Regions from separate parts of the Mesorhizobium sp. M0991 genome, predicted to be linked through region 1. Evidence: predicted binding sites of a transcription regulator. Region 1 holds the regulator's gene; each other region holds the start of a gene.
What was found. The regulator PhoB, encoded in region 1, activates phosphate uptake and scavenging genes when phosphate is short. The targets are predictions, from matches to a motif close to TGTCATNNANCTGTCAT.

Region 1 (10,378 bases):
CAAACCGCGGCCCATGCCGACAAAGGCCGCGGCCGCTCCTTCTTAACCCGGCTGGACGACGTTACCGGAGCGACATGAAACTGTCATGCGACTGTAATAATCGGGGGCTATTGGCCTCAGCGGGCGCCGGAGGAATGGCGCCGAGAGACCATATTCCGAACAGGAGCAGGCCACATGAGACATTTCATCCGCTCGGCGGCCGTTGCGATTGCAATGGCTGCGGCGACGACCACCCTCACCCTGTCCGCCGCGCTCGCCGCGGACATCTCCGGCGCCGGCGCCACCTTCCCCTACCCGATCTATGCGAAGTGGGCCGACACCTACAAGAAAGACACAGGCGTTGGCCTTAACTACCAGTCGATCGGTTCCGGCGGCGGCATCAAGCAGATCAAGGCCAAGACCGTCACCTTCGGCGCTTCGGATGCGCCGCTCAAAGGCGAAGAGCTTGAAGCGTCCGGACTGGCTCAGTTCCCGATGGTGATGGGCGGCATCGTTCCCGTCGTCAACCTCGAAGGCATCAAGCCGGGCGAGTTGGTTCTCGACGGCCCGACGCTGGCCGACATCTTCCTCGGCAAGATCACGAGCTGGGATGACGAGGCGATCAAGAAGCTCAATCCCGACGTCAAGCTGCCTTCGCAAGCGATAGCGGTCGTTCACCGTTCCGATGGTTCGGGCACGACGTTCAACTTCACATACTACCTCGGCGACGTCAGCGCGGACTGGAAAGAAAAGGTCGGCGTCGACAAGGCCGTGGAATGGCCCGTTGGCATCGGCGCCAAGGGCAATGAGGGCGTTGCCAACAACGTCTCCCAGACCGGCGGCGCGATCGGCTATGTCGAATACGCCTATGCCAAGCAGAACAAGCTCACCCACACCGACATGATCAACAAGGACGGCAAGAAGGTCGAGCCTGCCGCGGCGGCGTTCTCGGCGGCAGCGGCCAATGCCGACTGGAGCTCGCAGCCGGGCTATGGCGTCATCCTCGCCAACGAGCCGGGCGCCGAGTCCTGGCCGATGACGGCGGCGACGTGGATACTCCTGTACAAGAAGCCGGACGACGCCGCGACCACCGCCGAAGCCCTTAAATTCTTCGCCTGGGCATATGACAAGGGCGACGAGATGGCCGGCGAGCTGGACTACGTTCCGATGCCCGACAAGGTGGTCGAGAGCGTCAAGGCCATGTGGGCCAAGGAAGTCGTCGGCAGCGACGGCAAGCCGCTCTACTCGGCTATGTAATGTCCTTCAGGGAGGGCGTCGACGGCGCCCTCCCTGTTGCCTTCAATCGCGAGGACCCAATGACCATCGCTTCCGATGCCATGCCATCATCTGCAGCAGCCCGGGCGAGGGAAGCTACGGTCCGGCGCTTCGCGCTCACAGATGCCATATTCCGCGGACTCACCCGCGCTTCCGCAATTCTGGTGCTGGTCATCCTCGGCGGTGTCGCGATCTCGCTGTTTGCCGGCTCATGGCAGGCGCTGTCGTCCTTCGGTTTTTCTTTCCTGACGACTGAGAGCTGGAATCCGGTCACGGAAAAATTTGGCGCACTGGCGCCGATCTACGGCACCCTGGTAACGGCGGCCATCGCCATCCTGATCGCGGTTCCGATCGGCATCGGCATTGCCGTGTTTCTCACCGAGCTCTGCCCGCGCCCGCTCAGGCGCCCGATCGGCATAGCGGTCGAGCTATTGGCCGGCATTCCGTCGATCATCTATGGTATCTGGGGCCTGTTCGTGTTCGCGCCGTTCCTGCAGACGACGATACAGCCCTTCATCATCAACATCTTCCACGGCGTGCCGGGACTATCCAGCCTTTTTGCCGGCCCTCCTTACGGCATCGGCCTTCTGACCTCGGCGCTGATCCTCGCCATCATGGTGTTGCCCTTCATCACCTCGATCACCAAGGACGTCTTCGATACAGTGCCGGCGGTGCTCAAGGAATCGGCCTACGGCATCGGTTGCACGACTTGGGAAGTGACCCGGCGCGTGGTCATTCCCTATACCCGCATCGGCATCATGGGCGGCGTCATGCTTGGCCTCGGCCGGGCGCTCGGCGAGACCATGGCGGTGACCTTCGTCATCGGCAACGCGCACCGCATCAGTGCCTCTCTGTTCGCGCCGGGCACGACGATCTCGGCGACCATCGCCAATGAATTCACGGAGGCCGACGGCGACCTCTACACCTCCTCGCTGGTTTCGCTCGGCCTGATCCTGTTCGTCATCACCTTCCTGATCCTTGCCGCCGCCCGCTATATGCTGATGCGGATCGACGCCCGTACGGGAGCCTGACCGATGTCGACATCCTCATCGCTCCACAGCCGCCGCAAAGCCAGGAATTCGGTGATGATGGCGCTTTGCGTCGTCGCCGCCGGCATCGGGCTTGCCTGGCTGGCGCTCATCCTCGGCGCGCTGGTCTATAAGGGTACGGCCGGGCTTTCGCTCGCGGTCTTCACCGAGATGACGCCACCACCCGGCGAGGCCGGCGGCCTGCTCAATGCCATCGCGGGCAGCCTGCTGATGACGATCATCGCCGTTGTCGTCGGCACGCCGATCGGCGTGCTGGCGGGAACCTACATGGCCGAGTATGGACGCTTTTCGCGCATCACCACCGTCGTCCGCTTCATCAACGACATCCTGTTGTCGGCGCCGTCGATCATCATCGGCTTGTTCGTCTATGAGCTGATGGTGCGGCCAATGGGACATTTCTCGGCCATTGCCGGCGCCGTGGCGCTTGCCATCCTGGTCATTCCGGTGGTCGTGCGCACCACTGAAGACATGCTCAACCTGGTACCGAACGCGTTGCGTGAAGCCGGTGCCGCGATCGGCGCGCCGCGCTGGGTGGTGATCCGTTCGGTCGCCTATCGCGCCGCATTGTCCGGCATCGTCACCGGTATATTGCTGGCGATAGCACGCATTTCCGGCGAGACGGCGCCGCTGCTCTTCACCGCGCTCAACAACCAGTTCTGGAGCAGCAATATCAACGCGCCGATGGCCAGCCTGCCGGTGACCATCTTCCAGTTCGCTCTCAGCCCTTACGAGGAATGGCAGCAGCTGGCGTGGACCGGCGCACTCATAATCACCCTGACGGTTCTGGGCTTGAGCATCCTCGCCCGCAGCCTTACCGGACGCAGAGAGGACAGATGACACAGATGTTGTCCCCGGACATGACGATGACCGAAACGGTCGCCGAGAAGACGAAGATCGAGGTCAAGAACCTCAACTTCTACTACGGCCAGAGCAAGGCGCTGAAGGACATTAGCCTGTCGCTGCCCGAGCGCAGTGTCACGGCCTTCATTGGGCCTTCGGGCTGCGGGAAATCGACGCTGCTGCGTGTGTTCAACCGCATCTATGAGCTCTACCCGAAACAGACAGCCGAGGGCCAGGTGCTGCTCGACGGCAAGAATATTCTCGACCGGTCGCAGGATCTCAATCTGCTGCGCACCAAGATCGGCATGGTGTTCCAGAAGCCGACGCCGTTCCCGATGTCGATCTACGAGAACATCGCCTTCGGCGTCAGGCTCTACGAGAATCTCGGCAAGTCCGAGATGGACGGCCGCGTCGAACAGGCGTTGAAGCGCGCCGCGCTGTGGAGCGAGGTCAAGGACAAGCTCAACGCCAGTGGCTTGAGCCTGTCCGGCGGCCAGCAGCAGCGGCTCTGTATCGCCCGCACCGTGGCCGTGAAGCCGGAAGTCATTCTGCTCGACGAACCGGCTTCGGCGCTCGACCCGTTGTCGACGGCCAAGATCGAGGAACTGATCGACGAATTGCAAGCCGACTACACGATCGTCATCGTCACTCACAACATGCAGCAGGCGGCGCGCGTGTCGCGCCAGACCGCCTTCATGTATCTGGGTGAGCTGGTCGAGTTCGACCGGACCGAGAAGATCTTCACGTCGCCCCGCGAGAAGCGCACGCAGGACTACATCACCGGCCGCTTCGGCTGAGCCGTTCCGATCATGCATATGAGGACAGGACCATGGGCGAACACACAGTCGCTTCTTTCGACGAGGATCTCGAGCAGATCAGCAAGCTGATCCGCGACATGGCCGACCTCGCCGGTTCGATGGTCGGCGGGGCGACCAAGGCCCTGTTGAATTCCGACAACGTGCTGGCGCAACGCGTCGTTTCCGACGACGCCATCATGGATGCGCGTCAACGCGAACTGGACGATCGCGCCATCACCCTGATCGCCAAACGCCAGCCGATGGCCCACGATCTTCGCCATGTCGTCGGAGCGATCCGTATGGCCGGCGACCTCGAACGCATCGGCGACCTTGCCAAGAACATCGCCAAGCGTGTGAGTGCGGTCGGCCTCAGCGTCACGCCGCGCGACCTGTCGCATTCCATCGACGCGATGGCGCAGCTGGTGCTCATCCAGGTGCAGGGCGTCATTGAGGAATATGCCGCAGGCGATGCGGCCGCGTTGGCCAAGCTGCGTGCCGCAGACGAGCGCATCGACGTCAAATACACGTCCGTGTTCCGCGAGCTGTTGACCTACATGATGGAAGATCCGCGCAACATCACCGCTTGCACGCATCTGCTGTTCTGCGCCAAGAATCTGGAGCGGATCGGCGACCATGTCACCAACATCGCCGAAAATGCGTATTATGTGCTGACCGGCGAGCAATTGCCGGTCAATCGTCCGAAGCAGGACGAAACGACAATGTCCGCGCCGGTGACATAATGGGGGTGCCCAGCCGATGATCGCACCACGCATAATGGTGGTGGAGGACGAGGAGCCGTTGGGTGTGCTGCTCCGCTACAATCTCGAATCCGAAGGCTACCAGGTCGAGGTGGTGACACGCGGCGACGAAGCCGAGATCCGTTTGCAGGAGAATGTGCCCGATCTTCTGGTGCTCGACTGGATGATACCAGCGGTTTCCGGCATCGAGCTCTGCCGCCGGTTGCGGGTGCGCCCCGAAACCGAGCGGCTGCCGATCATCATGCTGACCGCGCGCGGCGAGGAGAGCGACCGGGTGCGCGGTCTTTCGACCGGCGCCGACGACTATCTGGTCAAACCATTTTCGACACCGGAATTCATGGCCAGGGTCAAGGCGCTGCTGCGGCGCGCCAAGCCGGAAGTGTTGTCAAGCGTGCTGAAGGTCGGCGACATCGTGCTCGATCGCGAATCGCACAGGGTCTATCGCAAGAAGAGCGAAATCAGGCTCGGGCCGACCGAATTCCGGTTGCTCGAGTTCATGATGCGGCATCCGGGCCGCGTCTTCTCGCGCAGCCAGTTGCTCGATAATGTCTGGGGCGAGACGATCTATATCGACGAACGCACCGTCGACGTGCATGTCGGCCGGCTGCGCAAAGCCGTCAACAACGGCCGCATGCCTGATGTCATCCGCACCATCCGCGGTGCCGGCTACGCGATCAGGGAAGATTGATCCGCCGGGTCAGGCCACGTTCTTTCTGACGCGGGGCCTCATTTGCGCGCCCGGCGCGAAAATCTCCTGGTCGACGAAGCTTAACGCCCGCATCGCACAGCCTTCGCGGATCAGCGGCAATTCGTTCGGCTCGGTATCGAAGGAGATCGAACCCGAATGCTGGCCGCCGGCGGTCTGGGCGATGGCCTGGCGCAAGGCCGGCTCGATCAGATCGAAGGCGGCGGCACTGGCGCCGACCATCGCGACCGGTGCCGGATCGATCAGCGCGAACAGCGAGCCGAGACCGAAACCCAGCGCCTCGCCGGCCTTGCGGTAGGCCTCGCGTTCCGGCCCATCCTTCTCGCGCGCCCGGGCCGCCAGCGCGCGCATGTCGGCGTCGCTGACGTCGGCGATGGGTTCGCTGTCTTCGCTCATCTGCCTGGCGTTGCGCCAGATGGCGTAGTTGCCGGCATAGGCCTCGATGCAGCCGCGCCGCCCGCATCGGCAGAGCGCGCCGCCCGGACGATGGATCATGTGGCCAAACTCGCCGCCGGAGGAATGCGTGCCGGTGAACAGCTCGCCCTTCAACACCAGCCCCATGCCGATGCCGTGCGAAAGCAGGATGGCGATGAAGTCGTCGCGATAGCGATCCGGATCGCGCCAGCGCAAAGCCACCGCCATCATATTGCAGTCGTTCTCCACCGTGGCCGGGATGCCGAATTGATCTTCCAGCATATCGGCAAAGGCGATGTCCGTCTGCGGCGTGATCGGCGACCACAGCATGGCGCGTGCAGGGGAGTCGGTAATGCCCTGAATCGCCAGGGCGATGCGGGCGACACTGCGGACGTCAAGGTCTGGATCCTCCAGCCGGCGCCGGACGACGGCCATGCATTCGCGGATCAGCTCGTCGCGCGGCATGGTCAGCGTGTCCAGCCGGCGCTGTTCCTCGGCTACGACGTGTCCCGCATAGTCGATGATGGCGGCCGACAGGAAATTGAGCGACAACACCACGGTCAGCACCGCCGCCGCTTCCGGGTTGAGGGCGAGGCCGACCTGCGGACGACCGCGTTTCAACGAAACGGGCTCGCTTGCCTTGCTCTCGGCGAGGATGCCTTCCCGTATCAGGTCGGAGGAGATCGCCGATATGGTCGAATGGCTGAGGCCGGTGGCTGCGGCGATCTCCGTACGCGATGGCTGGCCAACCCGGCGGACTGCCGAGATCACCATCGCCCGGTTGCGCCGGCGCAAATCGTCATGGCGGATTCCGACCGACATCGTTTTGCTTTCCTCCCGGTTGCCGCGGCCGCTCATGAACCGGAAGCCGTCGGTAATGTCCGACAAATAGTGTCGGATGCAGGCAAATAGTGTCAGATGCAGGTGGCGCTGTCATCGTTTATTCCGACGCTCGAAAAAACTCTCAGACTCATCAAAATCCATCAGAATCGATGTTGACAGCAGCCGGAGATCGGGCCAGTATTTTTTCGAGGCTCGAAAAAATTAGGGGCCTCTAAGCTGGTCTTTGGGCCAATGGTCACGCCGTACGCGGCGCAGGGAGGATATGATGAAGAAATTCACGACCGCCATTCTGGCGGGTGTCGCCATGACGCTGGCGCTGGCGTCGGTGGCGCAGGCTAAAGACAAGGTCATCGGCGTTTCCTGGTCGAACTTCCAGGAAGAGCGCTGGAAGACCGACGAGGCCGCAATGAAGGCGGCCATCGAGGCCGCCGGCGACAAGTATATTTCCGCCGACGCACAGTCCAACCCCGGCAAGCAGCTCACCGACGTCGAGAGCCTGATCTCGCAGGGCGCCAACGCACTGATCATCCTGGCGCAGGACGCCTCGGCCATCGGGCCGGCCGTGCAAAAGGCGCTGGACGAAGGTATTCCGGTTGTCGGCTACGACCGGCTGATCGAGAACAAGGACGTCTTCTACCTGACCTTCGACAACAAGGAAGTCGGCCGCATGCAGGCCCGCGAAGTGTTCAAGGTGAAACCGGAAGGCAACTACGTCTTCATCAAGGGCTCGGGCGCCGATCCGAATGCCGATTTCCTGTTTGCCGGTTCGATGGAAGTACTGAAGGACGCAATAGACAGCGGCAAGATCAAGAATGTCGGCGAGGCCTATACCGACGGCTGGCTGCCGGCCAACGCCCAGAAGAACATGGAACAGTTCCTGACCGCGAACGACAACAAGGTCGATGCAGTGGTCGCGGCCAATGACGGTACTGCCGGCGGCGTCGTCGCCGCATTGACGGCGCAAGGGCTGGCCGGATCTGTTCCGGTTTCGGGCCAGGACGGCGACCACGCCGCGCTGAACCGCATCGCGCTCGGCACGCAGACCGTGTCGGTGTGGAAGGATGCGCGCGAGCTCGGCAAGAACGCCGCCGAGATCGCCTCGCAACTGGCCGACGGCAAGCAGATGACCGACATTGCCGGCGTGAAGGATTTCACCACGCCCGGCGGCAACACCGTAAAATCCCTGTTCCTGACCCCGGTCGCCATCACCAAAGATAACCTCAACGTCGTCATCGATGCCGGCTGGATCAAGAAAGAAGAGGTCTGCGCGGGTGTGGCGGCGGGCACTGTTGCGGTCTGCAACTGACCCGACGTTTCCGAGAAGTCCGAACGCCGCGGCCGCTCGCCGCGGCGTTTTTTCAACAAGAGTTGTTTTTCCGCTTCCGGCGGATAACTTCTAGGCTGCTTCCGGCATCCGCGGCAGACGGCAACCCGGCGGGAGAAACATAATGACCGACACGACTTCCAACACGCCGGTCGACAGCTCGACCGCAGACCGGGCGCGGGAATCCGAGCTCGGCATCGTTGCCCGATTTCTCAAGGCAACCGAACTCGACACGCGCATGCTCGGCATGGTCGGCGCGCTGCTGGTCATCTGGGTCGGCCTGCATGTCGTTTCTAGCGTACGGCTCGGCGTCAATCCGTTCGAGTTCGACAGCCGGACCTTCCTGACGCCACGCAATCTCTGGAACCTGTCGGTGCAGACTTCCGCCGTGGCCATAATGGCCGCCGGAATGGTGCTGGTTATCGTCATGCGCAATATCGACCTGTCGGTCGGCTCCGCCGAAGGCCTGATCGGCGTGGTCATGGGCTTTGCGCAGGTGCATTTCCTGGTGCGAATGGTCGGTCTGCAATTAGGCAACCCCTGGATCTGGATCGTGGCGCTGGCCATCGGCCTGGCGCTTGGCCTTCTGATCGGAGCGTTCCAGGGATACATCATCGCTTATCTCGAGGTGCCGGCCTTCATCGTGACGCTGGGCGGCCTTCTGGTCTGGCGGGGTGCCGCATGGTGGGTCGCCAGTGGGCAGACGATTGCGCCGCTTGATGCCACTTTCCAGCTGATGGGCGGCGGACCGGCGGGTTCGATCGGCGCGCGATGGAGCTGGATCGTCGGAATTGTCGCATGCCTTGCGGTTGTGTTCATGCTGCTCAACGGGCGGGTGCAGCGCAAGCGGTTCCGCTTCCCGTTACGCCCGATCTGGGCCGAGACGTTCCTCGGGGCCGTCACTTGCCTTGTCATCATGGGCGCCATATGGCTCGCCAATTCCTATCCTTGGCCGGTCGGCATCGTGAACAGATATGCGGCGGCCAACAATATAACCGTTCCCGAAGGCGGGTTGTTCATCGCCCATGGCATCGCCATACCCGTGCTGATGGCTGTAGCCGTAGGGCTGATCATGACCTTCATCGCCAAGCGTACCCGTTTCGGCCGCTATGTCTTCGCCATCGGCGGCAATCCGGAAGCAGCCAACCTTGCCGGTATCAACACGCGCTGGGTGACTATGAAGGTGTTCATGATCATGGGCGTGCTGGCGACGATCGCCGCAGCGATCTCGTCAGCCAGGCAGAACTCGTCGACCAATGCGCTGGGCACGCTGGACGAGCTCCTGGTTATCGCGGCGGCGGTGATCGGCGGCACGTCGCTCGCCGGCGGCTCCGGCACCGTGCTCGGCGCCATGCTCGGCGCGCTTTTGATGCAGTCGCTGCAATCCGGCATGGTGCTACTCGGCATCGATTCGCCGCTGCAGAGCATTGTTGTCGGCGCCGTGCTGGTGGTCGCGGTGTGGCTCGATACCGTCTATCGCAAACGGGTCTGAGCATGATCCCGCAAGGTGGAAACCGGCTTTCGGACAAGATCATGCTCAAGCAGGATCTATAGGGAGGAAGAACAAGCATGGCAGACAAGACCGCTCCCACGCCGCTGATCGACATGCGCAACATTTCGATCGCCTTCGGCGGCATTCGCGCCGTCGACGATGCCTCGGTCGATCTTTTCCCGGGCGAGGTGATGGCTTTGCTCGGCCATAACGGTGCCGGCAAATCGACGTTGATAAAAATCCTGTCCGGCGCCTACAAGCGCGATGCGGGCCAGATTTTCGTCAACGGCGAGGAGGCTTCGATCTCCAACCCCCGCGACGCCAAGAAGTACGGCATCGAGACGATCTACCAGACGCTGGCGCTGGCCGACAATGTCGATGCGGCCGCCAACCTGTTTCTCGGCCGCGAGTTGATGACCGCCTGGGGTACGCTCGACGACGTCGCCATGGAGGCTGAGGCGCGCAAGGTGATGGGTAGGCTTAATCCGCGTTTCCAACGCTTCAAGGAGCCGGTGGTAAAGCTCTCGGGGGGCCAGCGGCAGTCGGTTGCGATCGCCCGCGCCATCCTGTTCAACGCCCGCATCCTGATCATGGACGAGCCGACGGCGGCACTCGGGCCGCAGGAGACGGCACAGGTCGGCGAACTGGTCAGGCAGCTCAAGGCCGACGGCATCGGCATCTTCCTGATCAGCCACGACATCCATGACGTGTTCGAGCTTGCCGACCGTGTCTGCGTCATGAAGAACGGTCGGGTTGTCGGCACGGCACGCACGACCGACGTCACCCAGGACGAAGTGCTCGGCATGATCATCCTCGGCAAGTGCCCACCCGGCGCCATTCCGGGGCCGGGCGCCCTGAAGATCGCCGCATGAATGAGAATTAGCCGGCTAATCACAAGCCG
Region 2 (10,378 bases), on a different contig from region 1:
ATCGCCTTGCGCTCGCTCTGGCCGAAGACGAGGCCGTAGCCGCGGGTGAATTGCGGCGGCGCCTTGGCCGAGCCCTTGAACTGGTTGACCATCTGGCATTCGGTGACGCGGATGCTGCCGAGCGGCACGGCAAAGGGCAGTTCCGGCACGTCCAGTTCCAGTTCGACCTCGCCGATGCGAACCTCGCCGACGAAGGGATGGTTGCGCGCGTAGCCGCGCTGGGTGGAATAGCCGAGCGCCAGCAGAAACCCCTCGTCGCCGCGCGACAACGCCTGCAGGCGGATGTCACGCGCCATCGGGAATTCGAGCGGCTCGCGGGTGATGTCGCCGGGGACATGATCCCCAGGCATGTCGCCGTCGGGCTCGATCAGGCCTTCGCGGGCGAGGATGGCCGAGACGCGCGGCATCGCCTCCGCTTCGCCTGCACGCTGTTCCGGTTCGGCGACATCGCCGCCGGCGGCAAGCTCGGGATCGAGCAGCCGGTGGGTGTAGTCGAAGGTCGGGCCGAGCAGCTGGCCGCCGGGCAGGTCCTTGTAGGTCGCCGACACGCGCCGCTCGACCAGCATCGTGCCGGTGTCGATCGCCCTGGTGTAGCCGAAACGCGGCAGCGTGGTGCGATAGGCGCGAACCAGGAAGATCGCCTCGATCATGTCGCCGCGCGCCTGGACGATGGCGAGTGCCGCCAGTTCGCGATCATAAAGCGAACCTTCGCTTATCACTCGGTCGACGCCGAGCGCCAGCTGCTCGACGATCTGGTCGAGCCGAAGTGCGGGCACCGAACGATCGCCGCGCCGGCGGTCGGCGAGCAGTTTGTGAGCATTGCGAATGGCCGCTTCGCCACCCTTTACCGCGACGTACATGCTACGCCTCCATGATCTTGATGCGCGTCGTACGCGGCAGGCAGGCAATTGCGTCGGTGGTGGCGAGGATGACGTCGACGCCACGCGGAAAGCGCTGGTTGTTCTGCTTCCATTGCTCGACGAAATGACGCGGCATTTGCGCCGGCGCGATCGTCGCCGTCGTCTCGATGCCGGGGCCTTCGAGCAGCAGCGGAGCGCCGGAGACGAGATCGCCGACCTCGAGGATCAGCGTCGTGGAGCGATCGGGATAATCCTGGGTGCCTTGCGAAAAGCCGTCGAGCGCCATCATCTCGGCCGGCGTGGCGATCAGCGCGAAATGCGCGTCGGCCGGGGTGTTGGCCAGCGGCGCGCCGGTATGGAAGCCAAGCCAGGATTTCATCGCCGCCGACCCCTGCAAAACCAGGTCGAGCCAGAGCGGCGTGTCGTTGTCGCACAGCGCCAGCGCAATGGCGCCGGCGGTGACCGATAGCGGCGCCGGCGGCTGGGCGAGGGCCGGCAGCGGCTGCACGCTGCCCGGGCGCACCATCGCGTCCATGACGACACGGAATACGGTCTGGGCGTTGAACACCGGGTCGGCAAAGCCGCCTTCGATCGATTGCACAGCAGCGTCCATCAGTCTTCTCCGCGCACCATGGTGAAGAAATCGACCTTGGTCGCCGCCGTCTCGGCGCGGCGCTGGTCACGCGCCTTGGCCAGTGCCGCTTGCAAGGGCGCGACGATCCTGGTCTCGACCTCGTTGCGGTAGGCAGGATCCTGCCAGAGCGCGTCGGCGATTGCCGCCAGCCTTGCCTTCTGCTTGTCGCGGCCGAGCGCATAGCAGTGGCCGACATGGCCGGACGCAAGCCGCACCGTGGCGCGGGTGACCGTCGCCTCGCCAACATTGAAGGGCGCGCCGCCGCCGCCAATGCTGCCACGCACGGTAACCAAGCCGGTTTCGGGGCCACGCAGAAGTTCCGCCTCAGAAGGCAGGCCGGCTTCGTCCCAGAGGCGGACGATATCGTCGCCGGCCGATTGGGCCAGCGTCGCCATCAAGGCCTTGCGCTCGGCCTGCTCTCGCACTTCCCGTCCTCGTATGGCCGGTGCTCCTCGTCTGCGTTCATTTGTCTATTGATATAGACAATTATACAAATTATATCTATTTTCTAATGCGTGTCCATGACGAGTGCATGACACGAGGAAAATGTCTGGGGCAAAAAGATCGGGGGCGGAAATGATCGGGCAGCCCAGCAGCATCGAGCGGCGCAGCGGTGTCGCGCTGTGGCGGCAGATCGCCGACCAGATCCTGCATTCGATCGCCGTCGGCGATTTTCCCGAGAATGCCGCGCTGCCGCCCGAGATCGCGTTGGCCGAACGCTATGGCGTCAACCGCCATACGGTGCGCAGCGCCATCGCAGCGCTGGTGCAGGAGGGTGTGCTCAGGGCGGAGCAGGGGCGCGGCACCTTCGTGCTTTCGCGCAGGCGGCTGTCCTATCCGATCGGCGCGCGCACCCGCTTTTCGGAGGGATTGCAAGGACAGGCGTCCGAGCGGCATATCACCTTGCTCGCGTCATCGGTCGAGCCGGCCAACCGTCGTGTCGCAGAGGGCTTAGGCCTTGCGAAGGGGGCCGATGTGATACGCCTGGAAACGCGCGGCGAAGCCGATGGAATGCCGGTGTCCCGCGCTGCCGGCTGGTTCGATGCCAGGCGCTTTGCCGGCATCGATGCCGCCATGGCGGAAACCGGTTCGATCACGGCATCGCTGGCACGTTTCGGCATCGACGACTATCTCCGGCAATCGACAGTGCTGTCGGCGCGCCATGCGGATGCCGCCGACCTTGCCGACCTCGAGCTGCAGCCCGGCGCCATCGTGCTGGTGACGGTCGCCGTCAACGTCACGCCCGACGGTCAGCCGATACAGTTTTCGGAGTCGCGCTTCCCGGCCGAGCGGATCGAGCTCAAACTGTCGGCGCTCTGAGATGCGCCAGCCCTGGCATCATCCGACCTGAATGACAGCCTTGATCAGGCCGGACTTCTCATGCGCCCAGCGGGCGAGGTCACGCGGCGTCTCGCCAAGCGTGGTGCGGTGGGTGACCAGCTTTGCCAGCGGCACCGCGCCGTTGCGGATCGAGGCGGCGACATGGTCGAAATCGGCACGCAGGGCGTTGCGGCTGCCGATCAGCATCATCTCGCGCTTGTGGAATTCGGGATCGGAAAAGGCGATGTCGTCCTTGACGACGCTGACCAGGACCAGCGCCCCGCCATGCGCGACATGGGCGAAGGCCGACTGCACCGACCGGGTGCTGCCGGTGGCGTCGAAGACCACATCGAAGCCGTCGCCGCCGGTTGCTTCCCGCACCAGGTCGGCAGCGGTGCCTCGCGAGCCGTCGAGGGTCGCGAAGCCGAGTTCGCTTTCGGCGAAACCCAGCCTCTCCGCACTCATGTCGAGCAGCGTCACGTCGAGCCCGGCGATGCGGGCGAACAGCGCCGTGCCGAGCCCGATCGGGCCGGCGCCGATGACCAGCGTGCGCGCACCTGGATCAACCAGCGAGCGCCGCACGGCATGGGCGCCGATCGCCAGGAATTCGACGGCGGCGGCATCGGCCAGCGACAGGCCGTTTGCCGGATAAAGATTTTGCGCCGGCACCAGGAGCTGCTCGCACATGGCGCCGTCGCGGTGGACGCCGAGCACCTCGATCCTGATGCAGCAATTGGGCTTGCCTTGCCGGCAGGCGATGCATTTGCCGCAGGCGAGATAGGGATTGACGATCACCGCTTCGCCGACGGCGAGATCGACGTCCTCGCCAACCTCGATCACGGTGCCGGAAACCTCGTGGCCCATGATGCGGGGATAGGCGAGGAACGGGTGCTTGCCTTCGAAGATGTGATAGTCGGTGCCGCAGATGCCGACATGGCTGACGGCGACCAGCGCCCAGCCGGCGGGCGGCGCGCCAGGCGCCGGGCGATCTTCGAGGACAAGTTCGCCGGGCGAGCGGCAGACGACGGCTTTCATGCTTCAATCCAGTCGGTTCATGGCACCGCCGGCTCTGCTGTCGCGAGGCCGGCTGTTGGGAGGCGATCTATTTGCCGCGGCGGCGCAGCCCGTCGAAATAGACTATGACGATGATCAGCACGCCGGTGATGATGCGCTGCCAGAAGGCGTTGACGTTAAGCAGATTGGCGCCGTTGTTGATGGTGGCAAGGATGAAGGCGCCGAGCAGCGGCCCGTGCACGGAGCCGACAGCGCCGAACAACGAGGTGCCGCCGATCACCGAGGAGGCGATCGCCTGCAATTCCCAGCCCTCGGCCTGCGTCGGATTGCCGATGCCGATGCGCGAGGCAAGCAGCACGCCGACGAAGGCCGCGCACAGCCCGGACAGCGTGTAGGCCATGTAGATGGTGCGCTGGACGTTGACGCCCGACAGACGCGACGCCTCGGCGTTGGAGCCGACCGAGAACAGATAGCGGCCCCAGCGGCTGTGGTGCAGGAAGATGTAGGCCGGGATGCCGACCAGGATCACCATCCAGAACAGATTGGGGACGCCGACGAAGGAACTGCGCGAGAACGTCTGGAAGGCGTCGTTGTTGATCGAGATCGAGTTGCCGTTGGTCATCAACAGGCCGATGCCGCGCAGCGAGGTCAGCGTTGCCAGGGTGATGATGAAGGGCGGCAGGCCCATCTTGACGATGCCGAAGCCATGGAACATGCCGATGGCGACGCCGACCAGCAAGGTGATCAGGATGGCGAGGAAAACCGGTGTGCCGGCGTTGATCAGCATCGCGACGATGACGGTGGCGAAGCCGACCACGGCGCCGACGGAAAGGTCGATGCCGCCGGTGATGATGACGAAGGTCTGGCCGACCGCCAGGATGGCGATCATCGACCCTTGCCGCAACAGGTTGGAGATGTTGTTGGCGGAGGCGAAGCTCGGCGTCGCCACCGACAGGATGACCCACAAAAGAACCAGCAGCGCCAGCAGTGTCAGCCCGAACAGGGCGTTGTAATTGCGTTTCGGCCTTTCGACAGCGATCGCCTCGGTGCTCATATCCGTCCTCCCGGTTTTTCTTGTTTCTCGGCCAGCGCCTGGGTGAGGATCTCCTCGTGGTCAGCGGTACGAAACCCATGCGTGGCCACCAGCTTGCCGCGCCGGAACACGTGCAGCGTGTCGGCGAGCTCATAGACCTCCGGCAGGTAGGACGAGATCAGGATGATGCCGGCTCCCTTGGACAGCAGCGCGCCAAACAGGCGGTAGATCTCGGCCTTGGTGCCGACATCGACGCCGACAGTCGGCTCGTCGAAGATGAACAGCTTGGCGCCATGGGCGAGCCATTTGCCGATGACGATCTTCTGCTGGTTGCCGCCGGACAGGCTGGAGGCCAGCGCGCCGCGCGTCGGCGTCTTGATGCGCAGGTCGGCGATCTGGCGATCGGCTTGCGCCTTTTCCTGCGCGCGGGAGATCAGCAGATTATTCGAGATGCGCTTGTAAATCGGCAGATTGAGGTTGAGCCCGACCGGCAGGTTGAGGCAGAGGCCCTGGTCGCGGCGGCTTTCCGGGGCCAGCGCCATGCCGAGCCTGATCGCGTCATGTTCGGAATTGACCTTGACCTCCTTGCCCTCCCACAGGATCTGGCCGGCCGATTTGCGGTGCCGGCCATAGAGCGTGGTGACGAACTCGCTGCGGCCGGCGCCGATCAGGCCGTAGAGGCCGACGATCTCGCCGGCGCGGACGGACATCGAGACATTTTCGAAACCCTTGCCGGACAGGTTCCTGGTTTCTACAAGCATCGCGCCGGGGGTGAAATGCTCCTTGTGGTAGACCTGCTCGATCGAGCGGTTGATCATCATCTTGACCAGCTCGGCGTCATTGGTCTCGGCGATATTCCTGGTGCCGACCAGCGTGCCGTCGCGCAGCACCGAGACGCGGTCGGCGAGCTCGAACACTTCTTCCATGCGATGGCTGATGTAGATGATGGTGACGCCTTCGCCCTTCAGCCGGCGGATCAGCGTGAACAGCTGGTCGGCCTCCTTGCGGGTGAGGTAGGCGGTCGGTTCGTCGAAGATCAGGAATTTGGTGCCGCGCACGGTGGCGCGGGCGGCGGCGATCAGTTGCTGCTGGCCGATGGTCAGGTCACCCAGCATGACATGCGCCGGCAGGTCGAAGCCGAGATCGTCGATGATCTTCTGCGCCTGCCTGACCATCGCCCGCTGCTGCAGGATGCCGAAACGTGCATCCTCCTCGCCGAGGAACATGTTGGCGGCGACGGTGAGATGGCGGCACAGGACGACTTCCTGATGCACGGCATTGATGCCGAGCGCCATCGCCTCATGCGGCGTTGCCAATGCGGCAGGCTTGCCCTCCCAGATGACGTCGCCGGAGGTGCGCGGCATGACGCCGGTCAGAAGCTTGATCAGGGTGGATTTGCCGGCGCCGTTCTCGCCGACGATGGCGTGGATCTCGCCGGCCTTGAAGGCGAGGTCGACAGGCTTCAGCGCGTGGGTGCCGGGATAGCGCTTTTCCAGCCCTTGCAGTTCGAGAATGGTCCTGCCCGGTTCCAGCGTTGGGGCCGGATGGAGTTCCTGCGCCGTCGACATCATGACAATCCTCCCAGATTGGCCCCCAAAGATTGGCCTCGCGATTGGCACGAGTGGGATGTTTCCGGGGCGAAAAGGCCCCGGAAACAGTTCACTTGCGGCGATCCTCAGTCGAGCTTCGGATTGAGCAGCGCGTCGATCTTCGGATCCTTCATGTTGGCCTTGGTGACCAAATTGGCGCCGGTGTCGACATTGGCCTCGACCTTCTCGCCTTTCGAGGCGGCGAGCGCCGTCTTGATGCCGTCATAGCCCATCCGGTACGGATCCTGGACGACGAGAGCCGAAATGACGCCGTCGTTGAGGAATTTGATCAGCTTCTCGTCGCTGTCGAAGCCGACCAGCCCGACCTTGCCTGCGAGGCTGTTCTCGGCGATCGCCTGACCGACGCCCTGCGCCATGATCAGGTTGGAGGCGAAAATGCCCTTGAGGTTGGGGTTGGCGGTGATCAGGTCGGTGGCGATGTTGAGGCCGGTGGTGGCCTGGCCGTCGGCGTATTTGTCGGCGACCAGCTTGAGGCCCGGATATTTGGCGGCGAGCTGTTCCTTGAAGCCCTGGGCACGCTGTTCGAGCGAGCCGGCGCCCGGAAGCGCGGTGATCAGGGCGACGTCGCCCTCAATCTTGCCGCCATTGGCTTCGCCGATGGCTGCGGCAAGGCCGTCAGCGGCGACGCGGCCGCCCTGGATGTTGTCGGTGGTCAGGAACGAGGTGAAGGCCTTGGAGTCGGCGCCGGAGTCGATACCGATGATCTTGACCTTGGTGGCGGCCTCGTCGATCGGCTTGCCGAGCGCCTTGGCTTCGGTCGGCGCGATGACGACGGCGGCCGGGTTGCCGGCGACGGCATTTTCGAGGATCGAAATCTGGCCGTTGACGTCGGTCTCGGCCTGGGCGCCGAGTTCCGGCACGTTGACGCCGAGATCCTTGCCGGCCTTACGGGCGCCGGCCAGAACGATCTGCCAGTAGAAGGACGTAGTATCCTTGACGATGATCGGAATGGTCGCGTCAGCCGCGGATGCCGGTGCCGAATGCATCACGCCGGCAAGCATCGAGGCGGCCGTGAGTGCCACGAAGGCGCGGCGATTGAGAATGCTGGTCACGAATTTCATTAGGAGTCCTCCCTAAGTCGCCCGGTGAATGTTACGGAAGCTCCATTCGGATGGCGCGGCCCAAACGGAACTTTATCAATAAAAAACATTTACCGCATTTTGATAGTGCATCATCTCGGTCGGCGCAAGCGATGTTTGATGGCCGCTTCGAATGGCTCGGCGGGAAAGCTTGCTCTGTCGGAACTCCGCTGCCAATCTCCTCCAATATGCTGCATGGAATATTAATTCCATCACTCAGTCAATATGGAATGTTCATTCTTTTTTGGGGTGTACGAACTGTGACACCTGGCGATCACGTCAGGTGTCTGCGACTGGCTTAGAGCGTCGCTCCGAGGTGCCACGGCACGAACTCGTTGTCGCCGTAGCCGAACTCCTCGCTCTTGGTCTTGCGGCCCGAAGCCGTCTCGACGATCAGCTCGAAGATCTCGCGGCCCATGCCGGCGATGGTCTTTTCGCCCGAGGCGATGACTCCGCAATTCACGTCCATGTCCTCTTCCATGGTGTGGTACATGGTCGAGTTGCTGGCGACCTTGATCGACGGCGTCGGCCGGCAGCCGAAGCAGGAGCCGCGGCCGGTGGTGAAGACGATGACATTGGCGCCGCCCGCCACCTGGCCGGTGGCCGAGACCGGGTCGTAGCCGGGCGTGTCCATGAACACCAGCCCGTGCCCGGTGACCTTTTCGGCATAGCCGAAGACGCCGTTGAGCGGCGTCTGGCCGCCCTTGGCGACCGCGCCGAGCGACTTCTCCAGGATGGTGGTCAGGCCGCCGCGCTTGTTGCCCGGTGAGGGATTGTTGTCGATGGATGCGCCATGCTTGGCGACGTGGTCTTCCCACCATTTCACGTAGCCGTCGAGCTTGGCGGCGATCTCGGGTGTTGCGGCGCGATAGGCAAGCAGGTGCTCGGCGCCGTAGATCTCCGTCGTCTCGGAAAGGATGCCGATGCCGCCGACGCCGGCCAGGATGTCGACCGCGGCACCCAGCGCCGGATTGGCGGTGATGCCGGACATACCGTCGGAGCCGCCGCATTGCAGGCCGACGACGATCTCGCTGACCGGGATCGGCTCACGCTGAAGCTTGCCGACCTCTTCGGCAATCTCGGCCAGCACGACCAACGCCTTCTCGACCGATTTGCGCGAGCCGCCGGCTTCCTGGATGTTGAAATGGCGTTTTCCCGCCGCAACGCCCTTCTGGCCATAGAGGGTGAGCTGGTTGACCTCGCAGCCGAGCCCGACCATCAGCACACCGCCAAAATTCGGATGACGGGCGTAGCCGGCCAGCGTGCGGTGCAGCACCATCATGCCGTCGCCGGTGGCGCTCATGCCGCAGCCCTGGCCGTGGACGATCGGGACGAAGCCGTCGATGCCGGGATATTGCGGCAGAAGCGTGCGGTTCGCCGCGTCAGCGATGGCGTGGCAGACGGTGGCCGAGCAATTGACGCTGGCGAGAATGCCGACGAAGTTGCGCGTGCCGGCGCGGCCGTCGGCGCGGCGGTAGCCCATGAAGGTGCGGGCGCGGTCGGCCTCGGTCGCATGCACCGCTTCGCTCGGCGGCACCACGGGCAAACGGCCGCTTTCGAAAACCAGATTGTGCGAATGGACATGCTCGCCGGGCGCGATGTCCTGCGTGGCGCGGCCGATCGCCTGGGCGTATTTGACCACGGCCTCGCCGGCCGCAATCGGCTTGATCGCCACTTTGTGGCCCGGCTCGATCACTGCGGCGGCGACGGCGCCGCCCGGCAGCACGGTGCCGATCTCGATGCGGCCATTGGCGACCGCGACATTGTCGGCGGGAGACAGAAGAATGCTGTTTGCGGCGTTCACGGGAGCTTCCTGGGTGTGTTCCTGGGTGCGCGAGCGGATTGACACGCGGCTCTTAACATATAATGTCTTTTATCGTGAAAAAACATTTTTGCGTCAATTGTTTTTTCGCCAGAGCGCGACGCGTCTTTTGGATGCGTGAAGTAGGCTCTACAGCCAAAACTAGCGTTGCGCATGATGTTTTCCGAAGCGGTACCGGTTTCATGCACGAGAAACGCTTCACGTCGGACGCAAACGGCGGCGCGCCACGGGGCAGGGGATGTCGAAGAGCAACAACGTTTACAAGGATGCCTATAATCGCGGTCTGAGGCTGCTCGACGAAACCAGGAGCCTGCCTTCGGAGCCGGAGCTGGGCACGCTGCTCGGCGTCAGCCGCACGACGGTCCGCACCATCCTTGCGCGCATGGAAGAAACCGGGCTGATCGACTGGAACAAGCGCAGCAAGACGGTTCTGCGCGAACCGCGGCCGGACGATTTCTTCCCTGAGGAAGAAACCGACACGCTGGCCGAGATCATCGAGCGCTCCTTCATGCGGCGGCTGCTTGCCAGCGGTGCCGAAGCCGGCATGCAGATCAACGAGCTCGAACTGGCGCGCGAGATCGGCGTCGGCACCACCAGCGTGCGCGAATTCCTGATCCGCTTCTCGCGCTTTGGGCTGATCGAGAAGCGCCGCAACAGCCACTGGGTGCTGAAAGGCTTTACCCGCGCCTTCGCGCTGGAGCTGACCGAAATCCGCGAGATGTTCGAACTGCGCTCGGCCGCAGCCTTTGCCGCTCTGCCCGAGGATAGCCCGGTGTGGGCCGACCTCGACCGCCTGGAAGACGAGCATCACCGGCTGGCACGGGAGATTGCCGTGCGTTTCAACGAATTCTCCGAGCTTGACGAGCGCTTTCACCGGCTGATCCACCGGGCGTCGCACAACCGCTTCATCGTCGATTTCTACGATGTCATCGCCATGATCTTCCACTACCACTACCAGTGGAACAAGGCGCAGGAGCGTGAGCGCAACGAAGTCGCGGTCCAGGAG
Region 3 (10,378 bases), on a different contig from region 1:
GGCCGGCGATGCCGGCGCAGGATCTGGATCAGGTCGAGCAGGCGTTCGGCGCGGGACATGGATCGCAACCCGGTTTGGATGGATGCCCAATTTGAATGGACGATAGTGCGCCTGCGGTTTCGGCGGCAAGCGAGATGATCGCCGACCGGAACGTCTGCGGTCTGACGCCGTTGTCTGGCCATTATGGATATACGCGGTTTTCTGTTGTTCTGGTCGGTTTTGAGCGCCATCGTCGCTGCGCTCAGCCTTGGGCCGTCCTTCGCCCACGTGCTGGAATCGGTGCCGCGGCTGACCAGATGGTCGCCTTCGCTCTGGCGTGAAACCACTGTCTTCAATGCTCAGTTCCAATTCTTCGCGATTGTCGGCGCGCCGCTGGACGTGGCGGCGATCGTCTGTCCGGGCCTCCTCGCCTGGATGCTGCGCAGCGATCGCCCGGTATTCTGGTGGGTCTTGGCGGCCACCGTGCTTTATCTGATGGCCCTCGTGGCGTGGTTTACCCTGGTCAAACCGGCAAACGATGTCCTGGCCACCTGGGTGCCTGGACCGATCCCGGACAATTTCGAAACTATCCGGAGCCGCTGGGAAACCGGCCATATGGTCGTCACCGGCTTCAAGGCCGTTGGTTTCATAGCGCTCGCAATCGGCCTGCTGTCGATCAGGCGCGGCTGATCCGGTTGCACACGTCGGCAGCCCTTTTGTTGCGCCGGTCAATGTGCTGTGGCAGAAGCGGCCAAGCCGCCGTCCGGAGATGCGCCTTCTTGAAACCTTTTCGCGACAAACGCCGCGACAGCCGCCCGTCCGCGAAGGGCGGGGCGGAGCAGCCGCGGCGGCGCGACGCCGGCCTGACCGCCGGTTCGGAGCCTAAACTGCAGGACCGGTCCGAGCCGAAAGCCGCGCCACGCCTGCTCTCGCGCCGCGATGGCGCGCTGCCTGCCGAACATCTGCCGCTGATCCTCGAGGTCGGCCCCAATCAGGACTACGCGCTGCTCGACAGCGGCGCCGGAGAAAAACTCGAGCAATACGGTCCCTACCGCATCGTTCGGCCGGAAGGCCAGGCGATCTGGCAAAAGGCTTTGCCGGCCAGGGACTGGGAGCGCGCCGACGCCATTTTCACCGGCGATACCGACGAGGAAGGCATCGGCCGCTGGCGCTTCCCCAAGACGCCGCTCGGCGAGACCTGGCCGATGAAGCATGACGGCATAGACTATCTCGGCCGCTTCACTTCGTTTCGCCATGTCGGCGTCTTTCCCGAGCAGGCCTCGCACTGGGACCACATGGCCGGACTGATCGCGGCGGCAAAACGGCCTGTGAAGGTGCTGAACCTGTTCGGTTACACCGGCCTTGCCTCGCTGGTGGCGGCGCGTGCCGGCGCCGAGGTCACGCATGTCGATGCTTCCAAGAAGGCGATCGGCTGGGCGCGCGAGAACCAGGAGATGGCGGGCCTGTCGCAAAAGCCGATCCGCTGGATCGTCGACGATGCCGTGAAATTCGCCGAACGCGAGGAGCGCCGCGGCAGCCGCTACGACATCATCCTGTTCGACCCGCCCGCCTATGGCCGCGGACCGAAAGGCGAGGTCTGGCAGCTGTTCGAGGACCTGCCGGCGCTGACCGATATCTGCCGCGCGATCCTGACGCCGAAGCCGCTCGCCGTGGTACTGACCGCCTATTCGATCCGCGCCTCCTTTTTCGCCATCCATGCCCTGATGCGCGACACCTTCGCCGGCATGGGCGGCACGGTCGAATCGGGCGAATTGATCATCCGCGAGAAATCTGCCGGTCGGGCGCTTTCGACCTCGCTGTTCTCACGCTGGGTGGCCTGAATGAGTGCGTACGAACGGCATGCAGGCGCGCCAGGGCAGGTGAAGGAAGTCACCAGCCTCGCCAATCCGCTGATCAAGGACATCAAGGCGCTCGCGCTGAAGAAATTCCGCGACCAGCAGAATGCCTTCATGGCCGAAGGCCTGAAGCTGGTTATTGACGCGCTCGATCTCGGCTGGTCGATCAGGACGCTGGTCTTCGCCAAGGCCGGGCGCGGCAATGCGGCGGTCGAAAAGGTCGCGGCGCGCACGGTCGCCGCCGGCGGCACCGTACTTGAAGTCTCGGAAAAGGTGCTGGTCGCCATCACCCGCCGCGACAATCCGCAAATGGTCGTCGGCGTGTTCTCGCAGAAATTGCTGCCGCTGAAAGATATCCGCGCCCGTGACGGCGACGTCTGGGTGGCGCTCGACCGCGTCCGCGACCCCGGCAATCTCGGTACCGTCATCCGCACGGTCGACGCCGTCGGCGCCAGGGGCGTCATACTGGTCGGCGAGACCACCGATCCCTTTTCGGTCGAGACGGTGCGCGCCACCATGGGCTCGATTTTCGCCGTGCCGGTCGCCAAGGCGACGCCCGAGGCTTTTCTCGCCTGGCGAAAGAGCTTTCCCGGCCTTGTCGCCGGCACCCATCTGAAGGGTGCGGTCGACTACCGCTCGGTCGATTTTTCAAAAGGCCCGGTGCTTTTGATGATGGGCAACGAGCAGCAAGGCCTGCCTGACGAGCTTGCCGCAAGCTGCGACAAGCTGCTGCGGATACCGCAGGCCGGCCGCGCCGATTCGCTCAACCTTGCGGTGGCCACCGGCGTCATGCTGTTCGAGATCCGGCGCGGCACGCTGAAGCTCGGCCCGGAGGACGCCAGATCGTGACATCCCAAACCGTGAAACTGCAAACCATGAAGTCCTGGAGGCCCTATGCTCTTCTGGTCGTCGCCGCGATAGCGCTCGACCAGTGGCTGAAATATCTGGTCGAAACCGGCCTTGCCTTTCAGGAACGGCTCGACCTGCTGCCGTTCCTGGCGCTGTACCGCACCTACAACACCGGCATCGCGTTCTCGCTGTTTTCGTCCTTCGGCGACACCGGCCTGGTGGTCGTCGCGGTTCTGGTGGTCGCTTTCGTGCTCTATCTTGCGGCCCGCACGCCGCCCGGCCACCTGCTTGCCCGCATCGGCTTCGCACTGATCGTCGGCGGCGCGCTCGGCAACCTGATCGACCGCGCTGCCTATGGCCACGTCATCGACTATATCCTGTTTCATACGCCGGTCTGGTCCTTCGCCGTCTTCAACCTCGCCGACGCCTTCATTTCGGTCGGTGCCGTGCTGGTCGTCTTCGACGAACTCATTGGCTGGCGGCGCGGAACGTCGAGCGATTGACCTCACTCGCCTGGCGCCGCACATTCTGATCTGCAAGCCCGAGGAGAAAAAATGCCCAAAACCTTCAAAGCCATCCTCGTTTCGCGCGACGCCGAGAAAAACCAGTCGGTCGCGGTGACCGAGCTTACCGAGGCAGACCTGATGGAGGGCGACGTCACCGTCGCGGTCGAGGCGACGACGGTGAACTACAAGGACGGCCTTGCGATTACCGGCAAGGCGCCGGTGATCCGCCGCTGGCCGCTGGTGCCGGGCATCGATTTCGCCGGCACCGTCATCTCGTCTTCCAGTCCCGACTGGCGCAAGGGTGACAAGGTCATATTGAACGGCTGGGGCGTCGGCGAAACGCATTTCGGCGCCTTTGCCGGACGCGCCCGCGTCAAAGGCGACTGGCTGGTGCCGCTGCCGGACGGCATGAGCCCGCATGATGCGATGGCGGTCGGCACCGCCGGCTACACCGCCATGCTTTGCGTCATCGCGCTGGAGCGCCACGGCATCGTTCCCGATCGCGGCCCGGTGGTGGTGACCGGCGCTGCCGGTGGCGTCGGCTCGGTCGCGGTCTCGATCCTGTCCAGCCTCGGCTATCACGTCATTGCCTCGACCGGCCGCGCTGCCGAAAGCCCCTATCTGATAGATCTTGGCGCCGCGGAAGTGATTTCACGCGACGAGCTTGCCCAGCCGGCAAAACCACTCGCCAAGGAACGCTGGGCCGGCGGCATCGATGCTGTCGGCAGTCATACGCTGGCCAACGTTCTGTCGATGACCTCCTATGGCGGCGCCGTCGCCGCTTGCGGCCTCGCCGGCGGCATGGACCTGCCGGCAAGCGTCGCTCCGTTCATCCTGCGCGGCGTCTCGCTGCTCGGCATCGATTCGGTGATGGCGCCCAAGGCGGTCCGCCTCGAGGCCTGGCGCCGCATCGGCGCCGATCTCGATCACGCAAAGCTTGCCAGCCTGTCGACGAGCATCGGCTTCGACGGCATCATCGGCGCCGCGCATGACATCGTCGAGGGCAAGATCCGCGGCCGCGTGGTGGTGGATATGTGAGCCCCAAAGGGACAAAAAAGAGCGCGACCGCTAAAATTCGAACGATCAACCACAACCTTCGATAAGCTCTGTCTGGCAGGAGTTCCGTATGATTGCGGAACCCGGCATCAGAGAGGCGGAACCAGCCGAACGAGCCGACGGGACGGCCCCCGAGGTGCCAGGACGGCAGCTTGTCGCCGCGCCGCCGCTGGCGCCGGAACTGCCGGCCGCCAACCGCGAAGGCCTGCCCTTCCTGACGCTCGTCGCCATCGTCGTGCTGGCGGGCCTGTCGCATCTGACCGGAGCGCCGATCTTCATCACCATCGGCCTTTTGGCGACAGCCATCGCCGGGCTCGCCATGCATCTGCGCAACAGGCGCACCCAGCGTCGCGCAGTGGCCCTGCTCGATGCCACGACCGCCCGCAGCCGCGCCGAAATCGAGACGCTGGCCGACCGCATGTGGGAGATGCAGGAGAGCGAGGAGCGCTTTCACGGTCTGATCGATGCACTCGGCGATCTCGTCGTCCACCGCGACCGCGACGGCCATATTGTCTACGCCAACAAGGTTTTCGCCGACCTTGTCGAAACCGACCAGCGCGACCTCGCCGGCAAGACCCTGGCCGAACTAGGCATCGATGTCGGCATCGTTCCCGACGCCGCCTTTTCCGACCATGAATGCCTGAGTTCCACCGATGTCGCCATTCGCACGCCGGACGGCCCACGCTGGTTCTCGTGGATCGAGCTGTCGGTGCGCGACAAGGACAGCGGCGCCGTTTCGCATCGCGCCATCGCCCGTGACATCACTGCCCGCAAACGCGCCGAATCCTCGCTGATCACCGCCCGCGAGCGGGCCGAACATGCGAGCCAGGCCAAATCGCGCTTCCTCGCCACCGTCAGCCACGAGATCCGCACGCCGATGAACGGCATCATGGGCATGGCCCGGCTTCTCGCCGACACCAGCCTTTCGGCCGAGCAGCGGACCTATGTCGGCGCCATCTCGACCTCGGCCAGCGCGCTGCTGGCGCTGATCGAGGACCTGCTCGACTACTCCAAGATCGAGGCCGGCCGCTTCGATCCCGAACCGCAGCCGATGTCGGTGCGCGAGATCGCCGACAATGTCATCGAGCTTTTGGCGGCGCGGGCTTTTGCCAAGGATATCGGCCTCGGCTGTCATGTCGAACCCGACGTGCCGCAGCTGATCACCGCCGACCCCGGCAGGGTCAGGCAGGTGCTGCTCAACCTGATCGGCAACGCCGTCAAGTTCACCGACAGCGGCGGCGTCCTGGCAAGCATCGCCCGCGTCCGCACCGAAACCACCGACCGCATCCGCTTCACCATCACCGACACCGGCCCCGGTCTGCGCGAGGAGGACATGGAGCGCATCTTCGAGGACTTCGAACAGGCTGACGGCACCTCGACCCGTGCGCATGGCGGTGCCGGCCTCGGTCTTGCCATTTCCAAGCGCCTGGTGACCGCCATGGGCGGCACCATCTCCGTGTCGAGCCGGCTTGGCCAGGGGTCCGAATTCGTCTTCGATATTCCCGCTATTTCCGCCGTCGAGGCGGCGCAGATCCGGCAGGACCCGCTGTCGGGCCGGCATGCGGTGATCGTGTCGAAGAACCTGGTCGAGGCCGAAGCCATCGCCCGCACCATTCGCGCCAATGGCGGCACGGTCGATCTGGCCACCACCGCCGCCCAGGCCACCCCTTTCGCCGAGAACTGCGACCTGCTTCTGATCGATGCTGCCATGGAGCAAAGCGACGGCAGGCTGCTCAGGCGCCTGCGCCAGGGCGGATTTGCCGATTGCGAGGCGGTGACGCTGATCGCGCCGACCGACCGCGGCATGCTTGGCGAATTCCGTGCCAACGGTTACGCCACCTTCCTGGCGAGGCCAGTGCGCGGCGAGACATTGCTGCGCGTGCTTTTGACCAGCCATGCGCCGGTCATCGCAGAGCCACAACCGCAAAAGCGCGGCGCGCAGGCTGGGCACGCCATTGGCGGCCGCCAGCAGGGCCTGTCGGTGCTGATCGCCGAGGACAACGACATCAACGCCATGCTGGCTCGCGCCACGCTGCTGAAGGCCGGGCATCGCGTGAAAGTGGTCGGCAACGGCAAAGCCGCCGTCGAGGCGGTCATCAGCTCCGGCCACAAGCACCGCTACGACGTGGTGCTGATGGACTTGCACATGCCTGTCATGGACGGTCTGGACGCCATCGCCGCCATCCGCCGCCATGAGGAGGAGACCGCGGTGCCGCCGGTGCCGATCATGGTGCTGTCGGCCGACAGCCAGGAAAAGACCCGCCACGCCGTGCTCGCTCACGGTGCCAGCGGCTTCGTCACCAAGCCGCTCGACCCCGATGCCCTGGTTCATGCGGTCGAGGGGCAAGTGGCCGCCTGAGGCACAACATAGACGGTTGATAGATTACCCAGCCGACGAAGTATTGCCCGCAGAGCCGTATCACGGTACTGTCACAATCCTGTTGCACCTACAACGTATCCCCGTGCCAAGAGGGATGGCTCGAAGGAGAATCACTCGTGCATACAGTCATGCCGGAATGTGATGCTCGGCCGAACGCCAGCGGGCCTTTGCTCGTCGGCCGGAACGCCGATGCCGTCATAAAAGGCGCATCGCTCGGCCGCATCGGCAATCTCGAAGTGCGGCTCGCCCGCAACGAGGCCGAGATCGCTGCCGCGCAGGAAGTGCGCTACCGGGTGTTCTACGACGAGCTTGGTGCCAGGAAGGACCTGTTCCAGATGCAGGACCGCCGCGATGCCGATCGCTTCGATCCCCTCTGCGACCATCTGCTGGTCTTCGACACTTCGCTTTCCGGCCCCGAGCACCGCCGCATCGTCGGCACCTACCGCCTGCTGCGGCAGGAGATTGCCGCGGCCGCCGGCGGCTTCTATTCCGAAGGCGAATTCGAGCTGACCAAGCTGATCGCGCGGCATCCCGGCCAGCGCTTCCTCGAGCTCGGCCGCTCCTGCGTTCTGCCGGAATACCGCTCGAAGCGCACCATCGAGGCGCTGTGGCAAGGCATCTGGGCCTATATCAACCATTACGGCATCGGCGTGATGACCGGCTGCGCGTCGTTCCACGGCACCGTGCCGGCCGCACATGCCGAGGCGCTGACCTATCTTGCCCACCACTGCCGGACGAATTCATCGTGGGACGTGCGTGCCGTCGCAGGGCGCTATTGTTCCATGGATCTGATGCCGATCGAGGCCGTCAATGCCAAGGCAGCGATCGCCGCGATGCCGCCGCTGGTCAAGGGCTATCTGCGCGTCGGCGCGCGCATCGGCGACGGCTGCGTCATCGACCGTGAATTCTCGACGGTCGACGTGTTCGTGGTGATGCCGGTCAAGGAGATCGGCGCCCGCTACGTCAATTATTATGGCGGGGAAGCGCAGCGCTTCGCTGCCTGAGTAGGGCAGTAGGGCAGTAGGGGAATAAGGCAGTAGGGGAGTAGGCGGAGAGAAGGCAACGGCCGGAGTAGGCAATTGCTCTACTTTACCCGCGTAGCGTTATTCCCTACTCCCGCACTGCCCTATTCCCCTACTCCCCTAACTTACGCATCCTTCTCAGCCTGCTCGTTGACCGGCCCCGGCTCGACCGGCGCTTCGCTTGCTACATGCTTGGGGCCGCCCTTGGCCACGCCGACCATGGCCGGCCGCAACACGCGCTCGCCGATCGAATAGCCGGGCTGCACGACCTGCACGACCGTGTTGGCCGGTACGTCGGGATTGGGCACCTCGAACATCGCCTGGTGGAAATTCGGATCGAATTTCTCGCCCTCGGGTTCGAGCTTCTTCACGCCGTGACGTTCCAGCGCCGACAGCATGGCGCGCTCGGTGATCTCGACGCCGTCGATCAGCGCTTTGAACCCGGCATCGCCCGAAGCCTTGGCCTCTTCCGGGATGGCATCCAGCGCACGGCGCAGATTGTCTGATACCGAAAGCATGTCGCGGGCAAAGTTGGCAACCGCATAGGCGCGCGCATCGTGGACGTCTCGGGCCGTGCGGCGGCGCAAATTCTCCATGTCGGCCGCCACGCGCAGCGCGCGATCCTTCAGCTCTTCGTTTTCCTTCAGAAGCCGCACAAGCGCTTCATAGTCGCCGTCGACGCCGCCTTCCCTTGGCTCCGCGGCAGCCTCGGTCTTCTCGGCTTCATCGGGCGCGCGTTCGTCTTTTGCCTGGTCGCTCATCGCCGTTTCCCGTCATTTTCGAATGGTGTGGATTTGCGCCCGATATCGAGGTTTAGCGGCCAAAAATCAAGGGGCAAGCGATACTCTAGCCGCTGTCGTGGCTTGATGGCCGACGGCGCAAACCTTTCGATTTTAATTCAAACTTTACCGTACCCGCCGGCTTTGCTTGCCAGGCTACTACAATGCGGGAACCATTCCTCCCGTGGAAGAGTTTCGAAGCCGACACAGGATTTTGAGATGATGCCCCGCAGGAATGGCGAAAAACGCGACGGGCTCGCAGCCGATATCCGGCGCCAGCTCGGCACCGAGGCGACCAAGCGCTTTCTGCGCACCTTGCCGGCCTTCCGCACGGAGTCGGATATTCCCGACCGTCTGAAGGAATTGCTCGACCGCCTGGACGGCGTGGAAGCCAAGGTGGTCGCAGGCGGGCGCCGTCGGTAGGCGTCGTTGCCGGCGACGCGCCCGGCGATTGCCACCGGAATTCCTCGCCATCGCGCGACATTTACGCGCAGTAACTTCGCGTGATCTCCGCCTTGCGGCAGCGCGCCGCTCCGCCTATGTTTCATGATGAACATGATTTCCCCCGAAGCTGTGGCAAACAGCAAGCGCGCCTGGTTGAAAATCCTGTCGCGCTATAAAAAGCCCGACAGGCGTCGCAGCGCCGTCGAACTCGCCATCACCCTCATCCCCTTCGCCACGCTGTGGGCACTGTCCTCGGCCGCCTATGCCTATGGCCATTGGTGGGGTCTGGTCCTCATCCTTCCGGCAGCCGGCTTTCTGGTGCGGATCTTCATGATCCAGCACGATTGCGGCCACGGTTCCTTCTTTGCCAACCGCTATGCCGACGACTGGATCGGCCGCGTGCTTGGCGTGCTGACGCTGACGCCCTACGATTGCTGGCGCCGCGCCCACGCAACCCATCACGCCAGCGCCGGCAATCTCGACGAGCGCGGCACCGGCGACATCAAGACACTGACCGTCGCCGAATACCGGCAACTGTCGTGGCGGGGCCGGCTCGCCTATCGCCTCTATCGCCATCCGCTGGTGATGTTTGGCCTTGGCCCGATATGGATCTTCATTTTCGAGCAGAGATTGCCGTTGGGCATGATGCGGGGCGGCCTCACCCCCTGGGTGTCGTCGATGTCGACCAATCTCGCTATCGCGGTCATCGCCGCGCTGCTCATCTGGTTCGTTGGCCCCGGCGCGTTCCTGGTCGTGCATTTGCCAATCGTCATCCTCGCCGGATCGGCCGGCATCTGGCTGTTTTATGTCCAGCACCAGTTCGAGGAGACGGAGTGGACAAAGGACTCCGAGTGGGAATTCCAGCACGCAGCCCTGCACGGCTCGTCCTATTACGACCTGCCGCCGGTGCTGAACTGGATTACCGGCAATATCGGCGTCCACCACGTGCACCACCTCTCGGCCAAGGTGCCATGCTACCGGCTTCCGGAAGTGCTGAGGGACTATCCGGAACTGCGTGAGATCGGCCGCGTCACGCTTCTCGACAGCCTGCGCTGCGTCAAGCTGGCGCTGTGGGACGAGAGCCGCAGCAAGCTGGTATCGTTCCGCGAAGCGCGGATGGGCGTGTAGACGCACCGCCGCACCACTGGTGCGGCGGGCTCCAAAATTCCACCTCAAGCCGCCCGGCGTTGGTCGCGCATCAGGATCTCGCCCTGGCGGATCTCGGTGCCCAGCACTTTCAGGCATTCGCGCATGAACGCTGCAAGGCCCGGCCAGCCCTTGGCCGACACAAGATTGCCGTCGACATGGGCGCCGGTCGGCGCAACATCGATATAGATGCCGCCGGCCAGCGTGACTTCCGGCTCGCAATATTGCAGCGCCGCAACCTCGCGGCCGCGCACCACGCCGTCGACCGCGATCAGGATCTGCACGCCGTGGCAGATGGTGAAGATCGGTTTTCCCGTCTCATGGAAATGCCGCACCAGCGCCTGCACGCGCTTGTCGATAC

Region 2: a site for PhoB is predicted at 2,016-2,032, ahead of phnF (phosphonate metabolism transcriptional regulator PhnF). Genes of this name have one in related genera too.
Region 3: a site for PhoB is predicted at 6,675-6,691, ahead of olsB (l-ornithine N(alpha)-acyltransferase). Genes of this name have one in related genera too.

What each region holds. Positions count from the first base shown of each region.
Region 1 is NZ_JAMYNE010000006.1:222,828-233,205, reverse strand. It holds gene pstS (phosphate ABC transporter substrate-binding protein PstS) at 175-1,236, shown strand; gene pstC (phosphate ABC transporter permease subunit PstC) at 1,296-2,285, shown strand; gene pstA (phosphate ABC transporter permease PstA) at 2,289-3,140, shown strand; gene pstB (phosphate ABC transporter ATP-binding protein PstB) at 3,137-3,940, shown strand; gene phoU (phosphate signaling complex protein PhoU) at 3,973-4,680, shown strand; gene phoB (phosphate regulon transcriptional regulator PhoB) at 4,697-5,386, shown strand; gene NKH70_RS12170 (ROK family protein) at 5,396-6,640, opposite strand; gene xylF (D-xylose ABC transporter substrate-binding protein) at 6,927-7,967, shown strand; gene NKH70_RS12160 (sugar ABC transporter permease) at 8,110-9,477, shown strand; gene NKH70_RS12155 (ATP-binding cassette domain-containing protein) at 9,555-10,349, shown strand.
Region 2 is NZ_JAMYNE010000004.1:41,228-51,605, forward strand. It holds gene NKH70_RS07810 (carbon-phosphorus lyase complex subunit) at 1-860, opposite strand, end outside; gene phnH (phosphonate C-P lyase system protein PhnH) at 862-1,473, opposite strand; gene phnG (phosphonate C-P lyase system protein PhnG) at 1,473-1,934, opposite strand; gene phnF (phosphonate metabolism transcriptional regulator PhnF) at 2,071-2,814, shown strand; gene NKH70_RS07830 (zinc-binding alcohol dehydrogenase family protein) at 2,833-3,849, opposite strand; gene NKH70_RS07835 (ABC transporter permease) at 3,917-4,882, opposite strand; gene NKH70_RS07840 (sugar ABC transporter ATP-binding protein) at 4,879-6,432, opposite strand; gene NKH70_RS07845 (ABC transporter substrate-binding protein) at 6,537-7,532, opposite strand; gene NKH70_RS07850 (UxaA family hydrolase) at 7,849-9,354, opposite strand; gene NKH70_RS07855 (GntR family transcriptional regulator) at 9,611-10,378, shown strand, end outside.
Region 3 is NZ_JAMYNE010000004.1:96,554-106,931, reverse strand. It holds gene NKH70_RS08120 (helix-turn-helix transcriptional regulator) at 1-59, opposite strand, end outside; gene NKH70_RS08115 (anthrone oxygenase family protein) at 184-669, shown strand; gene NKH70_RS08110 (RsmD family RNA methyltransferase) at 759-1,820, shown strand; gene NKH70_RS08105 (TrmH family RNA methyltransferase) at 1,821-2,684, shown strand; gene lspA (signal peptidase II) at 2,711-3,187, shown strand; gene acuI (acrylyl-CoA reductase (NADPH)) at 3,239-4,228, shown strand; gene NKH70_RS08090 (PAS domain-containing hybrid sensor histidine kinase/response regulator) at 4,317-6,605, shown strand; gene olsB (l-ornithine N(alpha)-acyltransferase) at 6,755-7,630, shown strand; gene grpE (nucleotide exchange factor GrpE) at 7,774-8,409, opposite strand; gene NKH70_RS08075 (hypothetical protein) at 8,647-8,850, shown strand; gene NKH70_RS08070 (fatty acid desaturase) at 8,977-9,999, shown strand; gene NKH70_RS08065 (DJ-1/PfpI family protein) at 10,044-10,378, opposite strand, start outside.